DNA from 4 places in the Streptomyces sp. 12E genome. Region 4 is predicted to be linked to each of the others. Evidence: riboswitches for the same ligand, from Rfam matches in the RefSeq annotation. Region 4 holds a riboswitch; each other region holds the start of a gene.

Region 1 (5,712 bases), 3.2 Mb from region 4:
CACCTTCCTGCCCCGGCTGTGGTCGGTGTCGCACCGGCACGGCTATGTGACGACGTCCGACTTCGTGTGCGGCCGGTTCGACTCCAAGGGGCTGTCGCTGGCCGTCGCGGTCACCGGCATCCTGGCCACGATGCCGTACATCGCGCTCCAACTGGTCGGCATCCAGGCCGTGCTGGACGTGATGGGCGTCGGCGGCGGCGAGGACACCAACTGGTTCGTCAAGGACCTGCCGCTGCTGATCGCCTTCGGTGTGCTGGCGGCGTACACGTACTCCTCGGGTCTGCGGGCGCCCGCGCTGATCGCGTTCGTCAAGGACACGCTGATCTACCTCGTGATCGCGGTGGCGATCATCTACATCCCGATCAAGCTGGGCGGCTTCGACGAGATCTTCGCCTCCGCGAGCGAGGCGTACAGCCAGACCAACCCGGCCACGGGCGCCCCGCGCGGGGCGCTGGTACCGGGCGAGGCGGGCCAGTGGACGTACGCCACGCTGGCGCTCGGCTCGGCGCTCGCGCTGTTCATGTACCCGCACTCGATCACCGCGACGCTGTCCTCGCGCAGCCGTGAGGTGATCCGCCGCAACACCACGATCCTGCCGCTGTACTCCCTGATGCTGGGCCTGCTGGCGCTGCTCGGCTTCATGGCGATCGCGGCCGGGGTCAACGTCAGCAACGGCCAGCTGGCGATCCCGCAGCTGTTCGAGAACATGTTCCCCGACTGGTTCGCGGGCGTGGCCTTCGCGGCGATCGGCATCGGCGCGCTGGTGCCGGCGGCGATCATGTCGATCGCGGCGGCGAACCTCTTCACCCGCAACATCTACAAGGACTTCATCAAGCCGGACGCGACACCGAAGCAGGAGACCCAGGTCTCCAAGACCGTGTCCCTGCTGGTGAAGGTGGGCGCGCTGGCCTTCGTCCTGACCATGGACAAGACGGTCGCCATCAACTTCCAGCTGCTGGGCGGCATCTGGATCCTGCAGACCTTCCCGGCGCTGGTGGGCGGTCTGTTCACCCGCTGGTTCCACCGCTGGGCGCTGATCGGCGGCTGGGCGGTCGGCATGGTCTACGGCACGGTCGCCGCGTACGGGGTGGCCTCGCCGACGCAGAAGCACTTCGGCGGGTCGTCGAAGGAGATCCCGGGCATCGGCGAGATCGGTTACATCGGCCTCACCGCGTTCGTGCTCAACGTCCTGGTCACGGTCGTGCTGACCTTCGTCATGCGGGCCCTCAAGGCGCCCGAGGGCGTCGACCGGACCAAGCCGGAGGACTACACGGCGGACGCGGGCGACCCCGGCGTCCAGGCGGAGCTTCCGCCGGCCACGGCGGGCAGCGCCCACTGACGCGACGGGTACGACGACGGGCCGCCGGGAAAACCGGCGGCCCGTCGTCGTACCCGTCCGGCACACTCCGCTCATGGACATCGTCATCCGGCCGGTGGAACCCGGCGAGCACGAAGAGCTCGGTGAGATCACCGCCCAGGCCTATCTGCTGGACGGACTGCTGGACTTCGGGGGGAGCGACCCCTACCTCGGGGAGCTGCGGGACGTGGGGAAGCGGGCGGCCGCCGCCGAGGTGCTGGTCGCCGTGGCGAACGGGACGGTGCTGGGCGGAGTGACCTTCGTGCCGGGTCCCGGCCCGATGGCCGACATGGCGCGGCCGGGCGAGGCGGAGATCCGGATGCTCGCGGTCGCCCGTGCGGGGCGGGGGCGGGGCGCCGGGGAGGCCCTGGTGCGCGCCTGTGTGGACCGGGCGCGGGCCGTCGAGGGGTGCGGACGGGTCGTGCTGTCGACCCAGCGCACCATGCGTGCCGCCCACCGCGTCTACGAGCGGCTCGGTTTCACCCGCTCCCCGGAGCGCGACTGGAACCCCCTGCCGGAGCTGGACGACATCACCCTCCTCGCTTACGAGTTGACGCTCTGACACCTCCGCGACACAACATATGGGGTTGTCGGCGGCGCCTGACACAAGATGTATGCTCATGCTCGCTGTCGTCGCAGGGGAATCCGGTGTGAATCCGGAACTGTCCCGCAACGGTGTACCCATGCCCGCCCTCGCCGAGGTGCGCGCACGGGCGTCAGTCCGAGGACCTGCCGACAGTGCGCCCGGCCGTCCGGTCCGGGTGCCTGGACGTCCGGGCCTCGCGGAATGGGCCGGTGGACGCGACGCCGTGTGCGCTCGTGTGCTGCCCCCTGCCCTCCTCGAGGCCCCGTGCCGAGCGAGGGAGAGCCCCACGTGACCATCGCGCCAGCCGATCCGGCCTCAGCGACCGACGTGACCGAGGAGAGCGGCGGCCCCGGTGCCGCGCTGCTGCGGACCCTGACCGAGCTGACCGCCGACCTGCCGGACGCCGACCCCGGCCGGGTCGCCGCCGCCGCGCTGCGCGGCCGGTCCGCCTCCGCCGACGCGGCGGAGCTGCGGGAGCTGGCCACCGAGGCGGCGGCCGGGCTCATCTCCGAGGACCCGGCCTACTCCCGGCTCGCCGCCCGGCTGCTCACCGTCTCCATCCGCGCCGAGGCCGCCTCACAGGGCGTCACCTCGTTCACCGAGTCGGTCGCGACCGGGCACCGCGAGGGCCTGATCGCCGACCGGACCGCCGGGTTCGTCCGGCTGCACGCCGTCCGCCTGGACGCGCTGATCGACCCCGGGGCCGACGACCGCTTCGGTTACTTCGGCCTGCGCACCCTGCACAGCCGCTACCTGCTGCGGCACCCGGTCACCCGCAAGGTCGTCGAGACGCCCCAGCACTTCCTGCTGCGGGTCGCCGCCGGACTCGCCGAGGACGACAGCGCGCGCTCCCTGGACGAGGTCACCGCGCTCTACGGGCTGATGAGTCGTCTGGACTACCTGCCCTCCTCCCCCACGTTGTTCAACTCCGGCACGCGGCACCCGCAGATGTCGTCCTGCTACCTCCTCGACTCCCCCAAGGACGAGCTGGACTCGATCTACGACCGCTACCACCAGGTCGCCCGCCTCTCCAAGCACGCCGGCGGCATCGGCCTGTCCTACTCCCGCGTCCGCGCCCGGGGTTCGCTGATCCGCGGCACCAACGGGCACTCCAACGGCATCGTCCCGTTCCTGAAGACGCTCGACGCCTCGGTCGCCGCCGTGAACCAGGGCGGGCGGCGCAAGGGGGCGGCGGCGGTCTACCTGGAGACCTGGCACTCCGACATCGAGGAGTTCCTGGAGCTGCGCGACAACACCGGCGAGGACGCCCGCCGCACGCACAACCTGAACCTCGCGCACTGGGTGCCGGACGAGTTCATGCGCCGGGTGGACGCCGACGGGCGGTGGTCGCTGTTCTCCCCGGCGGACGTGCCCGGACTGGTCGACCTGTGGGGCGAGGAGTTCGACGCTGCGTACCGGGCCGCCGAGGCGGCGGGCCTGGCGAAGAAGACCCTCCCGGCCCGCGAGCTGTACGGCCGCATGATGCGCACCCTCGCGCAGACCGGCAACGGCTGGATGACCTTCAAGGACGCCGCCAACCGCACGGCGAACCAGACGGCCGAGCCGGGTCACGTCATCCACTCCTCGAACCTGTGCACCGAGATCCTGGAGGTCACCGACGACGGGGAGACGGCGGTCTGCAACCTGGGGTCGGTCAACCTCGGCGCCTTCGTGGCGGACGGGGACGTCGACTGGGAGCGCCTCGACGAGACGGTGCGCACGGCCGTGACGTTCCTCGACCGGGTCGTCGACATCAACTTCTACCCGACCGAGCAGGCGGGCCGTTCCAACGCCAAGTGGCGCCCCGTCGGTCTCGGCGTCATGGGCCTGCAGGACGTCTTCTTCAAGCTGCGGCTGCCCTTCGACTCCCCGGAGGCGAAGGCCCTGTCCACGAGGATCGCCGAGCGGATCATGCTCGCCGCGTACGAGACCTCCGCCGACCTCGCCGAGCGCTGCGGCCCGTTCCCGGCCTGGGAGAGGACCCGTACCGCCCGGGGCGTGCTGCACCCCGACCACTACGACGTCGAGCTCACCTGGCCGGAGCGCTGGGCGGCGCTGCGCACGCGGATCGCCTCCGTCGGGATGCGCAACTCGCTGCTCCTCGCGGTCGCGCCCACCGCCACCATCGCGTCGATCGCGGGCGTGTACGAGTGCATCGAGCCGCAGGTGTCCAACCTGTTCAAGCGCGAGACGCTGTCCGGCGAGTTCCTCCAGGTCAACTCGTACCTGGTGGACGACCTGAAGCGGCTCGGCGTGTGGGACGCCCGCACCCGTGAGGCACTGCGCGAAGCCAACGGCTCCGTGCAGGGCCTCGCGTGGATCCCCGAGGACGTGCGGCGGCTGTACCGCACCGCCTGGGAGATCCCGCAGCGCGGTCTGATCGACATGGCCGCCGCCCGCACTCCGTACCTCGACCAGGCCCAGTCGCTGAACCTGTTCCTGGAGACGCCGACCATCGGCAAGCTCTCCTCGATGTACGCGTACGCCTGGAGACAGGGCCTGAAGACCACGTACTACCTGCGCTCCCGCCCGGCGACCCGGATCGCCCGCGCGGCGGCCCGGACCACCGTCCCCGTCCGGCAGGCGGCCGACCCCGATGCCGTCGCCTGCTCCCTGGAAAACCCCGAGTCCTGCGAGGCCTGCCAGTGATGACCAGCGAAACCAAGAACCTGCTCGACCCGGGCTTCGAGCTGACCCTGCGCCCCATGCGCTACCCCGACTTCTACGAGCGCTACCGGGACGCCATCAAGAACACCTGGCACGTGGAGGAGGTGGACCTCCACTCGGACGTGGCCGACCTGGCGAAGCTCAGCCCCGAGGAGCAGCACCTGATCGGCCGGCTGGTCGCGTTCTTCGCGACCGGCGACTCGATCGTGGCGAACAACCTGGTGCTGACCCTGTACAAGCACATCAACTCCCCGGAGGCGCGGCTGTACCTGTCGCGGCAGTTGTTCGAGGAGGCGGTGCACGTCCAGTTCTACCTGACCCTGCTGGACACGTACCTGCCCGACCCGGACGACCGGGCGGCGGCCTTCGCGGCCGTGGAGAACATCCCGTCCATCCGGGAGAAGGCCGAGTTCTGCTTCCGGTGGATGGACTCGGTGGAGAAGATCGACCGGCTGGAGACGCAGGCGGACCGCCGCCGCTTCCTGCTGAACCTGATCTGCTTCGCCGCGTGCATCGAGGGCCTGTTCTTCTACGGGGCGTTCGCCTACGTCTACTGGTTCCGCGGCCGGGGCCTGCTGCACGGTCTGGCGACCGGCACCAACTGGGTGTTCCGCGACGAGACGATGCACATGTCCTTCGCCTTCGACGTGGTCGACACCGTGCGCAAGGAGGAGCCGGAGCTGTTCGACGAGCAGCTCGGTCAGCAGGTCACCGACATGCTGCGCGAGGCGGTCGAGGCGGAGCTGCAGTTCGCGCGTGACCTGTGCGGGGACGGGCTGCCGGGCATGAACACCGAGTCCATGCGGCAGTACCTGGAGTGCGTCGCCGACCAGCGGCTGGTGCGGCTGGGCTTCGCCCCGGTGTACGGCTCGGAGAACCCGTTCTCCTTCATGGAGCTCCAGGGCGTGCAGGAGCTGACGAACTTCTTCGAGCGGCGCCCGTCCGCGTACCAGGTCGCCGTGGAGGGCACGGTCGACCTGGACGAGGACTTCTAGGACGCCGTGCGCCCCGGCGCCGTCTCACGCCGCCCTTGCGGTGCGGTGTGAGGCGGCGCCGCACGCCGGGCGGGCGGCGGCCGGTACGCCACGGCGCTCGGCGGCGG
Region 2 (5,712 bases), 4.4 Mb from region 4:
ATCAAGAAGGGGGAGATGGCGCCCGAGGTATCGTGAGGGGCCGGAAGGGGCGGCGAGCCCGTGTCTTCAACGCGGTGAACACCAAGGGGGACGTGGTGTTCCCGGATGGTCGACCGGGGCATGCCGATCTCTCACCATGGCGAAACTTCCCCTCCTGAGGACAGACTGATGCTGGACATGGAAGAGGCGACCAGACTGGCCAAGAAGTTCCTGGACGAGAAGGTCAGCCACGAGGGCATGGCCTTCGCGCTTGTCGAGGGAGAGCGCGCCCGGGTGGGAAGCACCTTCTACTTCGACTGCCAATCAATCGCTCACCTCCGTACCGGGGAACTGCGGGACATGGCCGTCGGCACGGGCTACGTCAGCGTCGACGGGGAAACAGGGGAGTGCCGCATGCTGGGAGCGACCGAGTCCGCCCGGCTCGACCTCTTCTGACCCGCCTCGTCACGCCCTTTGATGTGCCCCATGGGGAAACGGGCCGGTGGCATGCGCGACATCCGGCGCATGCCACCGGCCCGGTAGCGTCACCCGTCCACGTACCCCTCGGTCCACTCGTCCTTGTCCATGGCGAACTCCTCCACGTAGAAGCAGTCCGGTTCGTCGCTGAAGCCCGGGAGCCGGCGGGCTCGTCGGATCCGGGCCCGTGCGGCGTCTCGGCTCGAGTAGGTGCCGAGCAGTTTCACGTCGTCCCCTGCCTCCTCATCGGCCCAGAAGTCGTCGGGAGCCTTGAAGTGCTCGGCTTCCGTTCCTTCCGGCGCGTGGTGGTGTACGTGCCAGAGCAGGTGGACCATCTGCGGATCGGCCACGGTGATCTTCCGACCTTCCTTGCTGGGCTCAGTTGCGCGACAGGTACTTGCGCACCTTGTGGTGGACGGAGCCGGGGCCCTTCTTGTGGGGCGGCCGGTGGCCGCCCCCCTTCATGACCCGGTCCGTCGCCCGGTCGAGGGATCCGCCGGCCTTCCGTCGTCGGTGTCGGGGAACGCGAGCGTTCCTGTCACACTGCCCTGAAGGGTCAGGTCCTCGGAGCCGACGACGGCGACCGCGGTGCCGGAGATCTTGCGGATGCGGGAGTAGCCGGACTCTGTCATACCGGGTGGCCGCCGGTACACCACTCCAGCGGACGTGGCCGGGCCGATGCCGCCGGGACCCCTGCCGGCTCACCGCGCACGGCGGTGCGGCCGGTCCCGCGTTCGACGCCCGGCTCCACCTCGTTGCCGTGAACTCCCGGACGACGACGCCTGCCTGGTCGCAGACGTCCAGGCAGGCAAACACCCGTACCGGGACCTGAGCGCGCGGACGTGCCGTCCGTCCCGCCAGCCCGCCCGGTGCCGGCCGTCAGTCCGTCTCCTGGGCGTGGGGGGCCGTCGCGGGCGGATGGGCCGGACGGTCCCGTCCGCCGTCGCGGCCGGACACCACCACGACGACGATCCCGACGACGACGGCTGCGACGGCGACCCGCCCCGCCGCCCGCACCCACCATCCCGGCCGGGCCGCTCCCCCGCCGGGGGAGCCCAGCCGTTCGGCCCGCCGGGCCGGTCTCAGCAGGCGCGTCAACAGCAGTACCGCGACCGGCAGTTGCAGCAGCCACAGCACGGTGCGCGGCCACTGTCCGTACCAGACGTTGGTTCCGTACAGCAGGGTGTGCCACACGCTCAGCACGTAGACGACGATCACGAACCGGTGCAGCCGCCGCCAGGTGTTCGCTCCGATGCGGTGCCGGACGTAGAACAGCAGCCCCAGCGGAATCGCCAGGTACAGGGCGCCCTGGCCGATCGGGATGGCGACCCTTCCGGTTCCGGAGTCGTACCAGCCGGGAACGAAGCTGTCGGCGAAGGCCACCCACAGCCGCTCGGCCCAGTCCACCTTCGTCTCGTAGCGCACGAGTTCCGCCGCGAACATCAGCGCGTGCGCGAACATCAGCGCCATGGTCGTCAGGCTCGTGGTGCGGTGCCAGCGCTCCAGCACCTGCCGGGAGACCGGCAGCCGGGCGGGGCGCGGCCCCGACAGCAGCAGACCGAGCATGACCGTGCCCCAGGCCCACAGCAGCCCCGACCAGCCGAACGCCTGGCTGAGCAGGTACATCCAGTAGGTGCCGGGATCGTCCATGAACGGCATGACCGCGACGGTGTCCGAAGCACCCGACTCCATGCGCGCCCACAAGAGCGCGAAGACCAGCGCCGTGACCACCACCGCCGTGGTGGCGTCGGGCAGCGCGGACCGCAGGTCGCCGCGGAGCGCGACGCGGTCGCCGGGAGGCCGTCGCCGTCCGGGCGGGGTCACCGCCCCGTCCTCGTCCGGCCTCACGTCTGACGTCATCAGGGGCCTCCCGGGCGCGGGCCACCGCAGCAACGGTGCGCATGTGGTGTGAGACGACAAGTCTGGCTGAGGAGGCAGCGATCCCCAGAGGCGTTATCCGGCCAGAGCCACCACGAGAACTGCACGGGGCACACCTGGTTTCTGCCTCCCCTCCACATTCAAGACAACCGCCGAAGCCCCACTGTCGCAGGGATACGAGCGCCTCTACGCTGGTACACGCAGTCGGTTCGCGCCTCCCGTCCGCCCGGACGCCCGGTGGCGCGACGCAAGAGGGAACCCGGTGCGAATCCGGGGCTGTCCCGCAGCGGTGAGTGGGAACGAAAGCCGTCGATGTCACTGGGCCCGCGTCAGGGCCGGGGAAGAGACGGCCGGTAGGTGTACGCCCTTTCGGCGGACGTGCCCGCGAGTCCGAAGACCTGCCACTGCGCCCGTGTCCCGCGCGGGCTGTGCGCGTGACCTCGTGGACTGGGTCGGCGGTATGGGCGGTCCTACGTCGTGCGTGTGGCCGCGCTTCCTTCCCTGTCGGTGTGCAAGGCCCGGTACGGAGGAGGATGCTGTGCGGGACCCAGCCTGTTCGCGTCGGCCGTACCGACCCCGGGTCGGCGTGTCGTCCGACGGACCGGGGCCGACCATGCCCGGACCCGTCGCGGGTGTCCTCCAGGAACCGGGCGTGTCCGGCGGCACGGTGTCCGGTGTCTGCCACGGCACTCTGGGCGAGCTGTACCAGGGCCCGTTGCGAGCGGGCACCGATCCTGAGATCGCGGTGGTGTCCTTTCCCGTGGACCGTCACTCCTGGGTGTACTTCACACCGAGGACGACGGTCGGCTCGCCGCGTCCGCCGGCACTGGGTGAGAAGTCGGCGACAGCGGTTCGGCTCTTCCTCGACCACTACGGCCTCACCCTGCCACCGGGCGACTGGCACACCCACTCCGAACTGCCGGTGGGCGTGGGGATGGCCAGTTCCACGGCGGACATCGTGGCGACGCTGCGCTGCCTGTTCCGCGTCTTCTCCCTGCCGTACGACACGGACGTGGTCCTCGGCGTCCTGGCGGGCATCGAGCGCGCCGACAGCGTCTTCCTCGACGAGTTCGCCCTGTACCTCAGCGGCCGGCACCGGGTGGTACGGCGACTGGGCCCGGACATCGGCTTCCACGCCGCCTTCGTCACGGAACCCGGCACGGTGGACACCGCCGCCGTCACTCCCCTGCTGCTGGACCACTACCGGCGCCGCGGCGAGGAGTACCAGCGGTGCCTGACCGATCTGCTGAAGGGCTTCGACTCGGGCGACCCGGGCGCCGTCGCCCGCGCCGCGACGACCAGCGCCGCGTTGTCCCAGGAGGTGCTGCCCAAGGCGACCTTCGGCAGCCTGCAGGCCCATCGTGAGCGGTTCGGCGCCGACGGCGTCTTCGTCGCCCACACCGGCTGCCTGGCCGGCTATCTCTTCGCCTCACGCCCACGGGCCGAGGTCAAGTCCGAACTCTCCGCGTTCTTCCACTCGCTCGGCCACCAGTGCACCTTCGCCCAAGGAGGCTACGGGTGATCCACCCCCACATCGCCGACGCCCTCAAAGTCCCGGACCTCGTCCGGCTCACCGACGGCCTGGTCCTGCTGCGGTTCGAGTCGATGAAGATCTACTCGGCTCTGGCCGCCGTCCGTCGTCTGCTGGAGCGGGGCACGGTCCGTCCGGGACAGACCCTGATCGACAGCTCCAGCGGCATCTACGCCTACGCCCTCGCCCTGGCCTGCCACCGGTACGGCATGCGGTGCCACATCGTCGCGTCCACCACCGTCGACGCCACCACCCTCGCTCAACTGGAGATCCTCGGCGCCACGGTGGAACAGGTCAGACCGTCGCGGAACCTCAAGCTCGACCAGGAACTGAGGGTGCGGCGGGTGCGCGAGATACTCGCCGAGCGCCCTGGCCACCACTGGATGCGCCAGTACCACGACGACGTCCACTACCTCGGCTACCGAGAGGTCGCCGACCGGATCGCGGCGGAGTTCCCGGCCGTACCGCTGACCGTCGTCGGCGGGGTGGGTTCCGGAGCTTCGACCGGCGGCATCGTGGAACACCTGCGCGTTGCGGACCCCTCGGTGCGCCTGGTCGGCGTCCAGCCCTTCGGCAGCGTCACCTTCGGCAGCCAGGACCATCACGATCCCGAGGCGATCATCGCCGGCATCGGCTCGTCGATCGTCTTCGACAACGTCCGCCACCACCTCTACGACACCGTGCACTGGCTGGACTTCACCCACGCCATGTCCGGCGCGGTCGCCCTGCTGCGCGAACACGCGGTGTTCGCCGGGCTGTCCACCGGCGCCGGCTACCTGACGGCGACGTACGAGGCCCGCCGTCACCCCGACCGACTGCACCTGGTGGTAGGGGCCGACACCGGACACCGTTACGTGGAGCGCGTGTTCGCCCGGCACGCCGAGGCCCTGGACCCGGCCGCGCTGAAACCCCTCGAGGTCCGCACTCCGGAGGAGATGGCCATGCCCTGGTCGAGGATGACGTGGCAACGCACTCCCCGTCCGGCCCGCTGGAAGGAGCAGGCGGCATGACCGTGGCCTGCCTGGAGTCACTGACCTTCGGCCTCGGCCGTCTGGTCCGCGCCGCCGACCGGCTCGGCGAGCGCCTGCTGCTCCTCACCCGGGCCCCCGCCTACTACGCCTACGAACTGGACCGGCTGCCCGCCGGCGCCCTCGACGTCGTCGTGACCGACACCTTCGACGTGGAACGAACCGCCGATCTGCTCCGGCGCACCCCGGGGCTGCGCGGCCTGATCAGTTCCACCGACACCTGGACTCTCACCGGCGCCGCCCTCACCGAACGCCTCGGCCTGCCCGGTCTCGATCCAGCCGTCCTGCGACTGACCCGGGACAAGGCCGCCGTACGCAACAGACTGCACGACGCGGGTCTCACCCGCGGAAGGGCCGTCGAGAACGCCGAGCCGGACCGCGAGGCACGCGGACTGCTGCTCAAGGAGGCGGGACTGCCGCTCGTGCTCAAGGACACGGCGGGCACCGGAAGCCAGAACGTGTGGCTGGTCCGGGACGAGGGCGAACTCGACGCGGCGCTGGCGGAGGCGTCCGGTCGGGACCTGAAAGGACGGTTGTTCGCCGAGCCCTATTTCAGCGGCCCGGTGTACAGCGCCGAGACGCTCACCTGGGACGGCCGCACCCGGCTGCTGGGCGTCTCCAGTCGGCTCATGTCACCGGAGCCGCACTTCCGGGAGGAGATCACCGCCTTTCCCGTCGCTTTTCCGGGCCCGCAGCGGACATCGCTGGAGCGCTGGCTCGACCGGGTGCTCGCCGCCGTCGGCTACACCGACCGGTTCTCGCACGTGGAGTTCGTGCTGACCGCCGACGGCCCGGAGGTGGTGGAGGTCAATCCCCGGA
Region 3 (5,712 bases), 4.4 Mb from region 4:
GGCGACAGCCGCGGCTACGCGGGCATCGTGTACGCCGAGGCGGAGACCGCCGAACTCGCCACCCACCGCGCGGTGGCCGCCGCGGGCGCCCTGCGGGTACTCACCGACCCGGCCGGCCGGGAGGCGCCCGGTGGGTGAGCGCACCACTCGGGGACCTGGTCTGCGGGCCTCGCTGTTTCCGCTCACCGGCCCGCTGCGGTTCCTCCTGCTCAGCTCGTTCCTCATTCCGCTCGGCAGCTTCATGGTCCTGCCGTTCATGTCGGTGTTCCTGCACGAACGGCTCGGGATGGGGCTCGGCACGGTCGGCGTCGTCCTGGCCGTGGCATCGCTCGTGCAGTTCTCCGGCGGCATCGTCGGCGGAGCCCTCGCGGACCGGATCGGACTGCGCCGCACGATGCTGTGGGCACTCGTCGTGCGCACCGTCGGTTTCGCCGGACTCCTGCTGGCCCTGCGCTGGCCGACCCTCGCGGTCTGGGCGCTGGTCCTGACGTGCTGCGGTGCCGCGCTCTACCTGCCCGCGAACAAGGCGTACCTGGTGCACGGCGTCGACGACGAGCGCCGCCCGGCGTTCCTGTCGGCGGGCAACGCGGCACTCAACGCGGGCATGGCCGTGGGCCCGCTGATCGCCGGGCCGTTCGTCCTCTCGTCACCCGGCTGGCTGTTCGCGGCCGTGACGACGCTGTTCCTCGCGATCACGGCGGGACACGCACGACTGCCAGGGACAACCACGGAGCACCCCGCCGGGCCGGAGGACACTGCCCCCTCGGGGCTCCTGGCCGGCGTGGCACTCCTGCCGTTCGCCGCCAACGCGCTCGCCTTCTACCTCTACTTCCACTTCCAGCACTTCCTGGCGGTGTACGCCGTCGAGCGCGCCTCCAGCGCGTTCTACAGCGTGGTGCTGCTGCTCTGCTTCACGCTGGTCATCGTCGTACAGCCACTCGCGTCCGGCCTGATCCGGCGCATGCCGTACGCCCTCGCCCTCGCGGTCGGCTTCACGGGGCTGGCGGCGGGCCTGGCCGTGCTGGCGGCCGGTACCCGGACGGCACTGCTGGCGGGCGGGGCGCTGATCACGCTGGGCGACATCGTGCTGTTCCTCAAGAACGACCTGGAGGCGCTGCGCCGCAGCCCCCGCTCCGACGCCGTGGTCTTCGGCCAGCAGCGGCTGGCCGCGGGCCTGGGCGCCTGCGCGAGCGGCGTGCTGGGCGGGCAGTTGTACGGCCTCGGCGAACGGGCCGGGCACACCGGCTGGTTCTGGCTGCTGGCAGCCGCCCAGTGTCTGCTGCTTCCCCCTCTGCTGCTCACGCTGCGCCGTCACACGGCGCAGCGCCCTGTCCCCGACGGCGACCATGAAGGAGCACTGACGCGCGATGACACGGACGGGCGGATTCCAGGACGATGACTTCTGGACCGAGTTCCACGACTTCCTCTTCTCCGAGCAGCGCCACGAGCAGGCCGAGGAATTGCTGGACACCTCTCCCCTGCTGGCCTTCCCGCAGGGGTCGCGCGTGCTGGACCTGTGCTGCGGGCCGGGGGTGTTCACCGTGCCGCTCGCCCGCCGCGGTCACCGCGTGACCGGAGTGGACCTGAGCCCGGCCATGCTGGACCGGGCACACAAGCGGACGGCCGACGCCGGTGCCGAGGTGACCTACGTACGGGCCGACGCCCGCGAGTACGAGGCACCGGGCGGCTTCGACGTCGTCCTCAACATGTTCACCTCCTTCGGGTACTTCGAGGATCCCGCGGACAACGCGCGCGTGCTGCGCACCATGCACACCTGCCTGGCTCCCGGCGGCACGCTCGTCCTGGACCTCGCCGGGAAGGAGCTCCTGGCCCGCAGGGTCACCCCGCCCAAGGTGGTGCGGCGGGGCGACGACCTGATGGTGCAGACCGACACCGTGCTGGACGAGTGGGCGCGGCTGCGCAGCGAGTGGGTGCTGGTCCGGGGTGAGCGGGTGACGCGGGCCACCTTGACGTGGTTCGTGTACAGCGCGGTGGAGCTGCGGCGGATGGTCGAGGAGGCGGGGTTCGGCCACGTGGAGGTCTTCGGCGGGTTCGACGGGCGCCCCTACGACGAGAGTGCCGAGCGGCTCGTCCTTCGGGCGGTCCGCGAAGCGTGAGGAAGGCGGGGCGTGCGGCCGGGTCCGCGCGCCCTTTGGCCATCGGCTCGAGCAAACGTAGGATCACCTGGTCATCGCCGCGACGGGAGACAGGAAGCCGGTGTGAATCCGGCACGGTCCCGCCACTGTGACCGGGGAGCGCCCCTCCGACACGCCACTGCGCACCGCGCGGGAAGGCGGAGGGAACGTCGATCCGGGAGTCAGGACACTGGTCCGTCGCGGGCCCGATCCGAGGAGCGCGGACTCCAGGAGGCTTCACGTGTCCCAGCTGTTCACCCCTGCCCGCACGCACGGGTTCCTTCGTGCCACGGCCGCTGCCGTGGCTCTTTCGTCAGTGCTGCTGACCACCGGCTGCGGTTCGTCCGACGGGAGCGGCGGGGACGCGAAGGCCACCGCGGCCGTGCCCGAGGGCTTCCCGGTCACCGTCGACAACTGCGGCGTGAGGACGACGTACGACGAGCCGCCGGCGCGGGTGGTCACCATCCACCAGCACCCGGCGGAGCTCATGCTCGCGCTCGGTCTGAAGGACCGCATGGTCGGCACGGCCTTCCCCGACTCCGCCGTCCTGCCCGAGCTGAAGAAGGACTACGAGGCGATCCCCGAGCTGGCGGAGAGGGAGCCGTCCTTCGAGAAGGTCCTGGACGCCGAGCCGGACCTCGTCTACGGAGGCTACGGCAGCGCCTTCGCCGAGAACGAGGGCCGCTCCCGCAAGGCGTTCGCCGACGCAGGCATCGACACCTACCTCAACCGCGAGTACTGCGGCGAGAAGCGGGTGACGATGAAGGACACCTACGACGAGATCCGCACCATCGGCAGGATCTTCGGTGTCCCGGACCGGGCCGACGAGCTGGTCGCCGACCTCGAGGGCCGCGTCGGCAAGGCCGCCGGCAAGGTCGGGGGCGAGCCCGGGGTGTCCGTCTTCGTCTACGACAGCGGTGACAAGAGCGCCTTCACCGCGGGCGGCAAGAGCCTGGGCACCGAGCTGATCCGGCTGGCCGGCGGCGAGAACGTCTTCGCCGACCTCGACGACGTCTTCGGCGACGTCTCCTGGGAGCAGGTCGTCGAGCGCAGGCCCGAGGTCATCGCCGTCTACGACTACGCCGGCGCCGGAAGCGTGGAGGAGAAGAAGAAGTTCCTGCTCTCCCAGCCCGCGCTCGCCGACGTGCCCGCCGTCAGGAACAAGCGGTTCGTCGTCCTGCCGCTGACCGCCACCCTGGTCGGCATCCGCTCGGCCTACGCGGTCGAGGACCTGGCCCGCGGACTGCACCCCGAGAGCTTCCGGTGACCCGGGCCGCCACCGACTCCTCCACCGAGCGGGCGGTTCCACGGCGGAAGGCCGACGAGCCGGGAGCGGGCCGTACGAGGTCGGCCGTCACGCTGCTCGTCCTCACCGCCCTGCTCGTCGTCTCCGCCACGGCGGGCCTCGCGATCGGCTCCGTCCAGGTGCCGCCCGGCCAGGTGTGGGGCATCGTGACGCACGCGCTGGGCGCCGACTGGCAGGATCCGGACTGGTCGCGGGCCCGGGAGACCATCGTGGTGGACGTACGGGCGCCGCGGGTGCTGCTCGGTGCGGTCACCGGCGCCGGCCTGGCGGTGATCGGCACCGCGCTGCAGGCCCTGGTGCGCAACCCGCTCGCCGAGCCGTACCTGCTCGGCGTCTCCTCGGGGGCGTCGCTCGGCGCGGTCTCCGTGATCGTGTTCGGGGTCGCCCTCTTCGGGCCGGCCTCCCTGCCGGCGGCCGCCTTCCTGGGCGCCCTGGGCGCGCTCCTGCTCGTGTACGCCACCGCCCGCACCGGCGGACGCATCACCTCGGCGCGGCTGGTGCTGTCCGGGGTGGCGGTCGCGGCGGTGCTCACCGCGGTCCTCGACCTGCTGCTGCTCACCACCGGCCGGGGCAACGAGGCCCGCGCGGTCCTCGCCTGGACCCTCGGCGGCCTCGGCGGGGTCGGCTGGGGCACCCTGTGGCTGCCGAGCACGGTCCTGCTGCTCGGTGTCGGCGTCCTCATGGCGCAGGCCCGCAACCTCAACCTGCTGCTGGCCGGCGAGGAGGCGGCCACCACGATGGGGCTGGACGTGGCCCGGTTCCGCGCCCGGCTGTTCGTGCTGCTCTCCCTCGTCACGGGCGTGCTGGTCGCGGCGGCCGGACCGATCGGCTTCGTCGGCCTGATGACGCCCCACATCGTGCGCCTGTTCGTCGGCGGCGACCACCGCCGGGTCCTGCCGACGGCGGCACTCGGCGGAGCGGTCTTCCTCGTCTGGGCCGACATCGCCGCACGGACGGTCGCCGCGCCGACGGAGATACCCGTCGGCGTGCTCACGGCCCTGTGCGGCGGGCCGTTCTTCCTATGGCTGATGCGCCGGGACGCCCGGCGCGGCACCGACCGAGGAGCGGCATGACCGCGACCGAACTGAGCGTCGACGGCGTCACGCTCACCGCCGGAGCCCGCCGCCTGGTGCACGACGTCTCCCTGACCGCCCGCCCGGGCGAGACCATCGGGCTCGTCGGCCCCAACGGCAGCGGCAAGTCCAGCCTCCTGCGCACCGTCTACCGCGTCCTGCGCCCCGACACCGGCCGGGTACGCGTCGACGGGGACGACGCCTGGGCGCTGCCGGTGCGGCGACTGGCCCGCACCGTGGCGGCGGTGGTCCAGGACTCGGCGGCCGACTTCGACCTCGCCGTCCGCGAGGTCGTCGCCATGGGCCGCACCCCGCACAAACGGCTCCTCGCCGGCGACACCGCCGAGGACGCCGAGATCATCGACTCCGCGCTCCTGGCGGCCGACGCCGTCCACCTGGCCGACCGCCCCTTCGACCGGCTCTCCGGCGGCGAGCGCCAGCGCGTCCTCATCGCGCGCGCCCTCGCCCAGCAGCCCACCCTCCTCGTCCTCGACGAACCCACCAACCACCTCGACATCCGCCACCAGCTGTCCGTGCTCGCCGCCCTGCGCCGCCTGCCCGCCACCGTGCTGCTCGCCCTGCACGACCTCAACCTGGCCGCCTACTACTGCGACCGCCTCTACGTCCTGCACGACGGCGAAGTCACCGCCTCCGGCCCGCCCGCCGAGATCCTCACCCCGCAGCTTCTGGCCGAGGTCTACGGAGTGGCGGCGGAAGTCGCCACCCATCCGCGCACGGGCGCCCCGCAGGTGACGTTCCTCCCCGGGGAACCACGCGGCTGAAGGGCCCGCCCGTGCCCCTGCCCGCCCGCGCCGCCTGGGCATGAGCGGGCGCGGGCCCGGAAAAGGCGGTCGGGGACCCCGGCCTCCGGGTGGCTCCCGCCCGGTGGTCGTCGGGCCGGCCGTCCGGGAGAGATCGCGATGCCGCGGGAGCGAAGCTTTGCGAACCGCTCACGATCACAGGGCAGTTCATGACGCACACCTTCGATCGTCGGATGGTCATACCGGAAAACACGTCCTCCCGGGCCGGTGCCGCCTGCCTACGGTGCCACCACCGGCCAGGGCGGGAGGCGCCGCCCCGTGCAGGCCGACGCAACCCACGAGAAGACCGAAGAGGGAGACGTCCATGGCAACTGTGGAAGTGTCGTTGAAGGAAGTCATGACCGTCGTCGAAGGGGCCCTCGGAGCGGCCCTCGTCG
Region 4 (5,712 bases):
AGCCCGTACAGCTCCGGGTCGGCGCCGCGCAGCGAACCGCAGTACACGGGCAGGGCGTTGGCGCCCCGCGCCTCGATCGCGTCGCACAGCGTGTCCACGAAGGCGGTGTTGCCGCTCAGTTCGTGGGCGCGGTAGAAGAGCACGCCGACCGTCGGGCGGCCCTGTTCCAGGGCGCGCTCGCCGTGGACGCCGTACTCCGGCATCTTCCGCGGCTCCTCGAAGCCCTCGCCGGTCAGCAGCACGGTGTCCGACAGGAACCGGGCCAGCTCGGTCAGGTTCTCCGGGCCGCCCTCGACGAGGTACCGCAGCGCCTGCGCCACCACACCGGCCGGCACCGTCGACTCGGCCATGAGCTCCGCGTCCGGCACGGTCTCCCCGCCGAGCAGCACCGCCGGGATCCCGGACGCTCTCAGCGCGGCGAGCCCGTCCTCCCAGGCGCGCTTGCCGCCCAGCAGCCGTACGACGGCGAGGTCCGCCCCGTCCAGCAGCGCGGGCAGCTCGTCCGCCACGTCCACGCGGGTCGGGTTGCCGATCCGGTAGGAGGCGCCGGAGGCACGGGCCGCCAACAGGTCCGTGTCGGCGGTCGACAACAACAACACAGTGCTCATGCGGGCGCTCCCGGTGGAATGAAGGGCAGTCCTTGTGGCGCGCCGGACTCGATGAGCCGCCACAGCGCGTCCGTGTCCGCGTGCTGTTCGATCAGGTCGCCGAGCCGGTCGAGCTGCTCCTCGCGCAGCGCGGCGAACGAGGTGTCGGGGGCCGGTACGAAGCGGCGGCCCGCGGCGGCGGCCACCTCGCGCAGGAAGGCCCGCCGGAAACCGTCCGACTCCAGCGAGCCGTGCCAGTGCGTTCCCCAGGTCTGCCCGACCCGGCAGCCGTCCAGGAAGGCTTCGCCTCCGAGGACTTCGGCGACCCCGTGATGGATCTCGTACCCCTCGACGGGTTCCCCGAGGGCCCGGCCGGCGGGCCGGGTGAGCGTCTTCTCGCGGGCGAACCGCACCCGCACGGGCAGGACGCCGAGCCCGTCGACGTGCCCCGCGCGGCTCTCGACCTCGTCCTCGATGTGTTCGCCGAGGATCTGGAAGCCCCCGCAGATCCCCAGCACGGGCCGTCCCTCGGCCGCCCGCCGCCTCAGCGCGTCCGCCAGCCCGCGCTCCCGCAGCCACCGCAGCGCCCGCACGGTCCCGCGGGTGCCCGGTACGACCACGAGGTCGGCGTCGGCGAGCTCCTCGGGCCGGTCCACGAACCGCACCACGACACCCGGTTCGGCGGCGAGCGCGTCCACGTCCGTGAAGTTGGACATCAGCGGCACCGCGCACACGGCGACCCGCAGCACGTCCTCACCGACCGGCGCGGCCACCGCGGACTCCCGCACGGCGCCGCGCAGCGACACCCTCAGTCCGTCCTCCTCGTCGATGCCGAGCCCGTGCCGGAACGGCAGCACGCCGTACGTCCGCCGCCCGGTCAGACCGTGCAGCATGTCGAGACCGGGTTCCAGGAGCGACACATCACCCCGGAACTTGTTCACCAGGAACCCGGCGACCAGCTCCTGGTCCTCGGGGGAGAGCAGTGCGACGGTGCCGAAGAAGGAGGCGAAGACGCCGCCCCGGTCGATGTCGCCGACCACGAGGACCGGCAGCCCGGCGTTCCGGGCGATCCCCATGTTCACGATGTCGGTGCGCCGCAGATTGATCTCGGCCGGGCTGCCGGCCCCCTCACAGATCACCGCGTCATACGTGCCCCGCAACCGCTCCAGACAGTCCAGCACCGTGCCGAGGAGCCGTTGCTGCCGCCCGCCGTGGTAGCCGCGCGCGCTCATCTCGCCGACCGGCCTGCCCAGCAGCACCACCTGGCTGGACCGCTCGCCGCCCGGCTTGAGCAGCACCGGGTTCATCAGCGCGGTCGGCTCGATCCGGCAGGCCTGGGCCTGCATGGCCTGTGCCCGCCCGATCTCGGCGCCCTCCCGCGTCACGAACGAGTTCAGCGACATGTTCTGCGCCTTGAACGGCGCGACCTTCACGCCGCGTCGCACCAGCCACCGGCAGATCCCGGCGGTCACCACGCTCTTGCCGGCGTCCGAGGTGGTCCCGGCGACCAGCAGCCCTCCACCGCTCATGACGCACGTCCCTTCATGACGCTCCGTACGGCGACGCCGGCCCCGAGCGCGAGCCAGCCGACCCGTCGTGAGAGCCGTACCGCCCGGTCGATGTCGGACACGGCCACGGCACGCCCGCCGCCGCCCAGGACGGGCCGGTGTTCGACCCGCCCGCCGTAGGAGAGGGTCCCGCCGAGCCGTACGCCGAGCGCGCCCGCGAAGGACGCCTCGACGGGCCCGGCGTTGGGGCTCGGGTGCTTCGCCGCGTCCGCGCGCCACGCCCGCACGGCCCCGCGCGGATCCGGCCCCGCGAGCGCGGCGAGCACGGCGGTCAGCCGCGCCCCCGGCCACCCGGCGACGTCGTCGAGGCGGGCGGAGGCCCAGCCGTAGCGGCGGTAACGGGGGGACTTGTGGCCGACCATCGCGTCCAGCGTGTTGACGGCCCGGAACCCGAGCAGTCCCGGCACCCCGGCGACGGCGCCCCACACCAGCGCGCCCACCACGGCGTCGGAGGTGTTCTCGGCGACGGACTCGACCACCGCGCGGGCGATCCCGTCGGCGTCCAGGGCCTGCGGGTCCCGGCCGCACAGGTGCGGCAGCCGTGCCCGGGCCGCCTCGACGTCCCCGGCCTCCAGCGCCCGTCCGATGGTGCGGGCCTCCCGGGCCAGCGAGGTCCCGCCGACGACGGCCCAGGTGGCGACACCGGTCAGGGCGACGGAGGCGGCGGGGGAGGAGCGCACGAGGCGTGCGGCCAGGCTCCCCAGCGCGACGGCCCCGCCGACGCACACGGCGGTGTGCACCGCGCCCCGGCCCCGGTCGTCCCGCCACAGCACCCGTTCCACGGCAGCCGCGGCCCGCCCGAAAGCGGCGACCGGATGTCCCCGGCGGGGATCGCCGAGCAGCAGGTCGCCGAGGAGGCCGGCGGCGGCGCCGTACGCGAACACGCGATCGGCACCCATGGGTCAGCCGGTGACGGAACCGGAGGGAGCGGCCCCGAAGCGGGGCGGGGTGTCGCTGATCGACCTCGGCAGGCAGCCGCGCATGGCGTTATGTCCTCACTCAGGGTGTCCGCGCCCTGGTTCGACGAGACCGGCGGTGAGAGTTCCTGGCTCCCGGGGTGTTCACCCCGGTGACAGTGGCGGGACCGCGCCGGAATCGCACCGGCTTCCTCTCCTGCCGCCGTAGTGGCTGAGGCAGTCCACCACGGTCCCGGAAGAGCCGTCAACTTGCCGTTGACCTGCGAGGCTGAAGTGTGCTGAGGCCCACAGAGGGGCTCCGGCGGGTGAACCCCGGGCGGGGACGCGTACACGCGGGCGGGCGGTGCGGGAGCCGGGGCTCCCGCACCGCCCGCCCGGACGGGTGCGGCCTGTGATCAGGCCATGATCAGGTAGATGCCGTATCCCACCGCCGCCGCGCACGCCGCGAAGCAGGCGTAGGCGCCGCTGACCGCCAGGGCCGCGGACCGGCCCTGGGCGGCGGACCGCTCGCGGCGGGACAGGCCGTTGATGCCGAGGGTGAACAGGCCCACCAGGGCCACGGTGACCACGAGGCTGACGCCGAAGACGGAGCCGAGGGCCGCCCAGTCGATCTTCACGGTGCTCTTCTTCCTTCGTACCGGATCTGCCGGGCCGCGGTCAGACGGTGGTCGTGGCCGACGGGGCCGCCGGATCGGCGGGCGCCGGCGCCGGGATGGTGGCCGAGAGGTCGTCGGGCACGGTGCCCGCCGGGGGCGGGGTCACCGCGGCCATCGCCTGCGTCACCACGCCGGACGGCTCCGCCTCCGGTGCCTCGTGGTCGTTGACGTTGGTGTGGTCGACGACCTCGCGCCGGGAGATCTTCCAGATCGCCGCGCTGGAGGCGACCAGGAAGACGGCCACGAGGGCGGTGCCCCAGCTGCCGAAGCCGCAGATCCACTCGGCGAGCGCCGCGACCAGGGCCGCCGCGGGCAGCGTCAGGCCCCAGGCGACGAACATCCGGGTGGCCGTCGACCAGCGGACGACACCGCCCTTGCGGCCCAGGCCCGCGCCCATCACGGAACCGGAAACGGAATGCGTGGTGGAGAGGGAGAAGCCGAGGTGCGAGGAGGCCAGGATGACCGTCGCGGCGCTGGTCTGGGCGGCGAAGCCCTGCTGCGGCTGGAGGTCGGTCAGGCCCTTGCCCATGGTGCGGATGATGCGCCAGCCGCCGAGGTAGGTGCCGAGCGCGATGGCGATGCCCGCGGAGAGGATGACCCACAGCGGCGGGTCGGAGTCGGGGGCGACGGCGCCGCCGGCGACCAGGGCGAGGGTGATGATGCCCATCGTCTTCTGGGCGTCGTTGGTGCCGTGGGCCAGGGAGACCAGGCCCGCGGAGGCGATCTGCCCGGCGCGGTAGCCCTTCTCGGAGGCCTTGCTGTCGGCCCCCCGTCCCAGGCGGTAGGTCAGCCGGGTCGCGAACATCGCGGCGAGTCCGGCCACCAGCGGGGCGGCGATCGCGGGGATCAGGACCTTGGTGACCAGCACGTCGCCGTGCACCGCGCCGAGGCCGGCGGAGGCGACGGTGGCGCCGATCAGACCGCCCATGAGGGCGTGCGAGGAGCTGGACGGCAGACCGACCAGCCAGGTCAGGAGGTTCCAGAGGATCGCGCCGACCAAGGCGGCGAAGATGACCTCGGGACGGATGCCGGACTCGTCGACGAGTCCTTTGGAGATCGTGTTGGCGACCTCCACCGAGAGAAAAGCACCGACGAGGTTCAGGACGGCGGACATGGCCACCGCAGCCTTGGGCCTCATCGCACCGGTCGAAATGGTCGTTGCCATCGCGTTCGCGGTGTCGTGGAAACCGTTCGTGAAATCGAACGCGAGTGCGGTTACCACCACAATCGCGAGGATCAGCGAGAAGCTTTCCATTTACCCAGGCAATCGTTCGAGGTCATTGGCTGGTCGAATGTAGGTAACCAGGGTGAACGGAAGATGAACTGGAACGGGCATCGTGGTGACCGTAAGAGGGGGTGGGCGCTCCGCCGGATGGCGGTGCCGCGGTGACGGGGGGCCGCCTGGCAGGATCACGGCATGGCTGAACGGCGAGGGGACGTGCGGGAGGCGGGGGACGCCCGGGACATGAGCGAGGAGGAGGCGCGCGCCTGGACGGAACTCGTCGGGACCGCGCGCCGGACCGTCGCCGACGGACTCGTCGTCGGCACCTCCGGCAACGTCTCGGTGCGGATCGGCGGGACCGTCCTGGTCACGCCGTCGGGGGTGCCGTACGACCGGCTGACGCCGGACGACGTGACGGGCGTCGACCTCGCCGGCCGGCAGGTCCTCGGCTCGCTCGTCCCCACCAGCGAGCTGCCCGTGCATCTCGCGGTGTACCGCACGACCGGCGCGCGCGCCGTCGTGCACACGCACGCCGTGCACGCGACGGCGGTCTCCACGCTCGTCGACGAGCTGCCGCTGATCCACTACATGGCGGCGGCACTCGGCGGGCCCGTCCGGGTCGCCCGCTACGCGACGTACGGCACGGACGAACTGGCCGAGAACATGCTCCGCGCCCTCGACGGCCGCACCGGTTGCCTCCTGCGGAACCACGGCACCGTCGCCCACGGCGCGACCCTCGCCCAGGCCTACGACCGCACGGCC

What was found. A riboswitch is a leader RNA that binds a small molecule or an ion and turns the genes downstream of it on or off. The one in region 4 is predicted to bind cobalamin.
Region 1: another riboswitch for cobalamin. It lies ahead of ACZ8ZB_RS22745 (ribonucleoside-diphosphate reductase subunit alpha); the one in region 4 lies ahead of ACZ8ZB_RS07970 (cobalamin biosynthesis protein).
Region 2: another riboswitch for cobalamin. It lies ahead of ACZ8ZB_RS28160 (GHMP family kinase ATP-binding protein); the one in region 4 lies ahead of ACZ8ZB_RS07970 (cobalamin biosynthesis protein).
Region 3: another riboswitch for cobalamin. It lies ahead of ACZ8ZB_RS28135 (ABC transporter substrate-binding protein); the one in region 4 lies ahead of ACZ8ZB_RS07970 (cobalamin biosynthesis protein).

Annotation. Positions count from the first base shown of each region.
Region 1 is NZ_JBVNCJ010000001.1:4,877,063-4,882,774, reverse strand. Features, by position in the region: gene mctP (monocarboxylate uptake permease MctP) at 1-1,339, shown strand, start outside; gene ACZ8ZB_RS22750 (GNAT family N-acetyltransferase) at 1,413-1,919, shown strand; cobalamin riboswitch at 1,932-2,108, shown strand; gene ACZ8ZB_RS22745 (ribonucleoside-diphosphate reductase subunit alpha) at 2,232-4,592, shown strand; gene ACZ8ZB_RS22740 (ribonucleotide-diphosphate reductase subunit beta) at 4,592-5,605, shown strand; gene ACZ8ZB_RS22735 (hypothetical protein) at 5,630-5,712, opposite strand, start outside.
Region 2 is NZ_JBVNCJ010000001.1:6,132,937-6,138,648, reverse strand. Features, by position in the region: gene ACZ8ZB_RS28180 (hypothetical protein) at 169-435, shown strand; gene ACZ8ZB_RS28175 (DUF7336 domain-containing protein) at 525-806, opposite strand; gene ACZ8ZB_RS28170 (hypothetical protein) at 918-1,088, opposite strand; gene ACZ8ZB_RS28165 (ferric reductase-like transmembrane domain-containing protein) at 1,336-2,316, opposite strand; cobalamin riboswitch at 2,523-2,753, shown strand; gene ACZ8ZB_RS28160 (GHMP family kinase ATP-binding protein) at 2,948-3,856, shown strand; gene ACZ8ZB_RS28155 (cysteine synthase family protein) at 3,853-4,875, shown strand; gene ACZ8ZB_RS28150 (ATP-grasp domain-containing protein) at 4,872-5,712, shown strand, end outside.
Region 3 is NZ_JBVNCJ010000001.1:6,126,962-6,132,673, reverse strand. Features, by position in the region: gene ACZ8ZB_RS28150 (ATP-grasp domain-containing protein) at 1-138, shown strand, start outside; gene ACZ8ZB_RS28145 (MFS transporter) at 131-1,399, shown strand; gene ACZ8ZB_RS28140 (class I SAM-dependent methyltransferase) at 1,368-2,117, shown strand; cobalamin riboswitch at 2,171-2,348, shown strand; gene ACZ8ZB_RS28135 (ABC transporter substrate-binding protein) at 2,377-3,402, shown strand; gene ACZ8ZB_RS28130 (FecCD family ABC transporter permease) at 3,399-4,514, shown strand; gene ACZ8ZB_RS28125 (ABC transporter ATP-binding protein) at 4,511-5,296, shown strand; gene ACZ8ZB_RS28120 (roadblock/LC7 domain-containing protein) at 5,640-5,712, shown strand, end outside.
Region 4 is NZ_JBVNCJ010000001.1:1,684,651-1,690,362, reverse strand. Features, by position in the region: gene cobN (cobaltochelatase subunit CobN) at 1-608, opposite strand, end outside; gene ACZ8ZB_RS07975 (cobyric acid synthase) at 605-2,116, opposite strand; gene ACZ8ZB_RS07970 (cobalamin biosynthesis protein) at 2,113-3,054, opposite strand; cobalamin riboswitch at 3,176-3,313, opposite strand; gene ACZ8ZB_RS07965 (hypothetical protein) at 3,468-3,689, opposite strand; gene ACZ8ZB_RS07960 (inorganic phosphate transporter) at 3,730-4,983, opposite strand; gene ACZ8ZB_RS07955 (class II aldolase/adducin family protein) at 5,146-5,712, shown strand, end outside.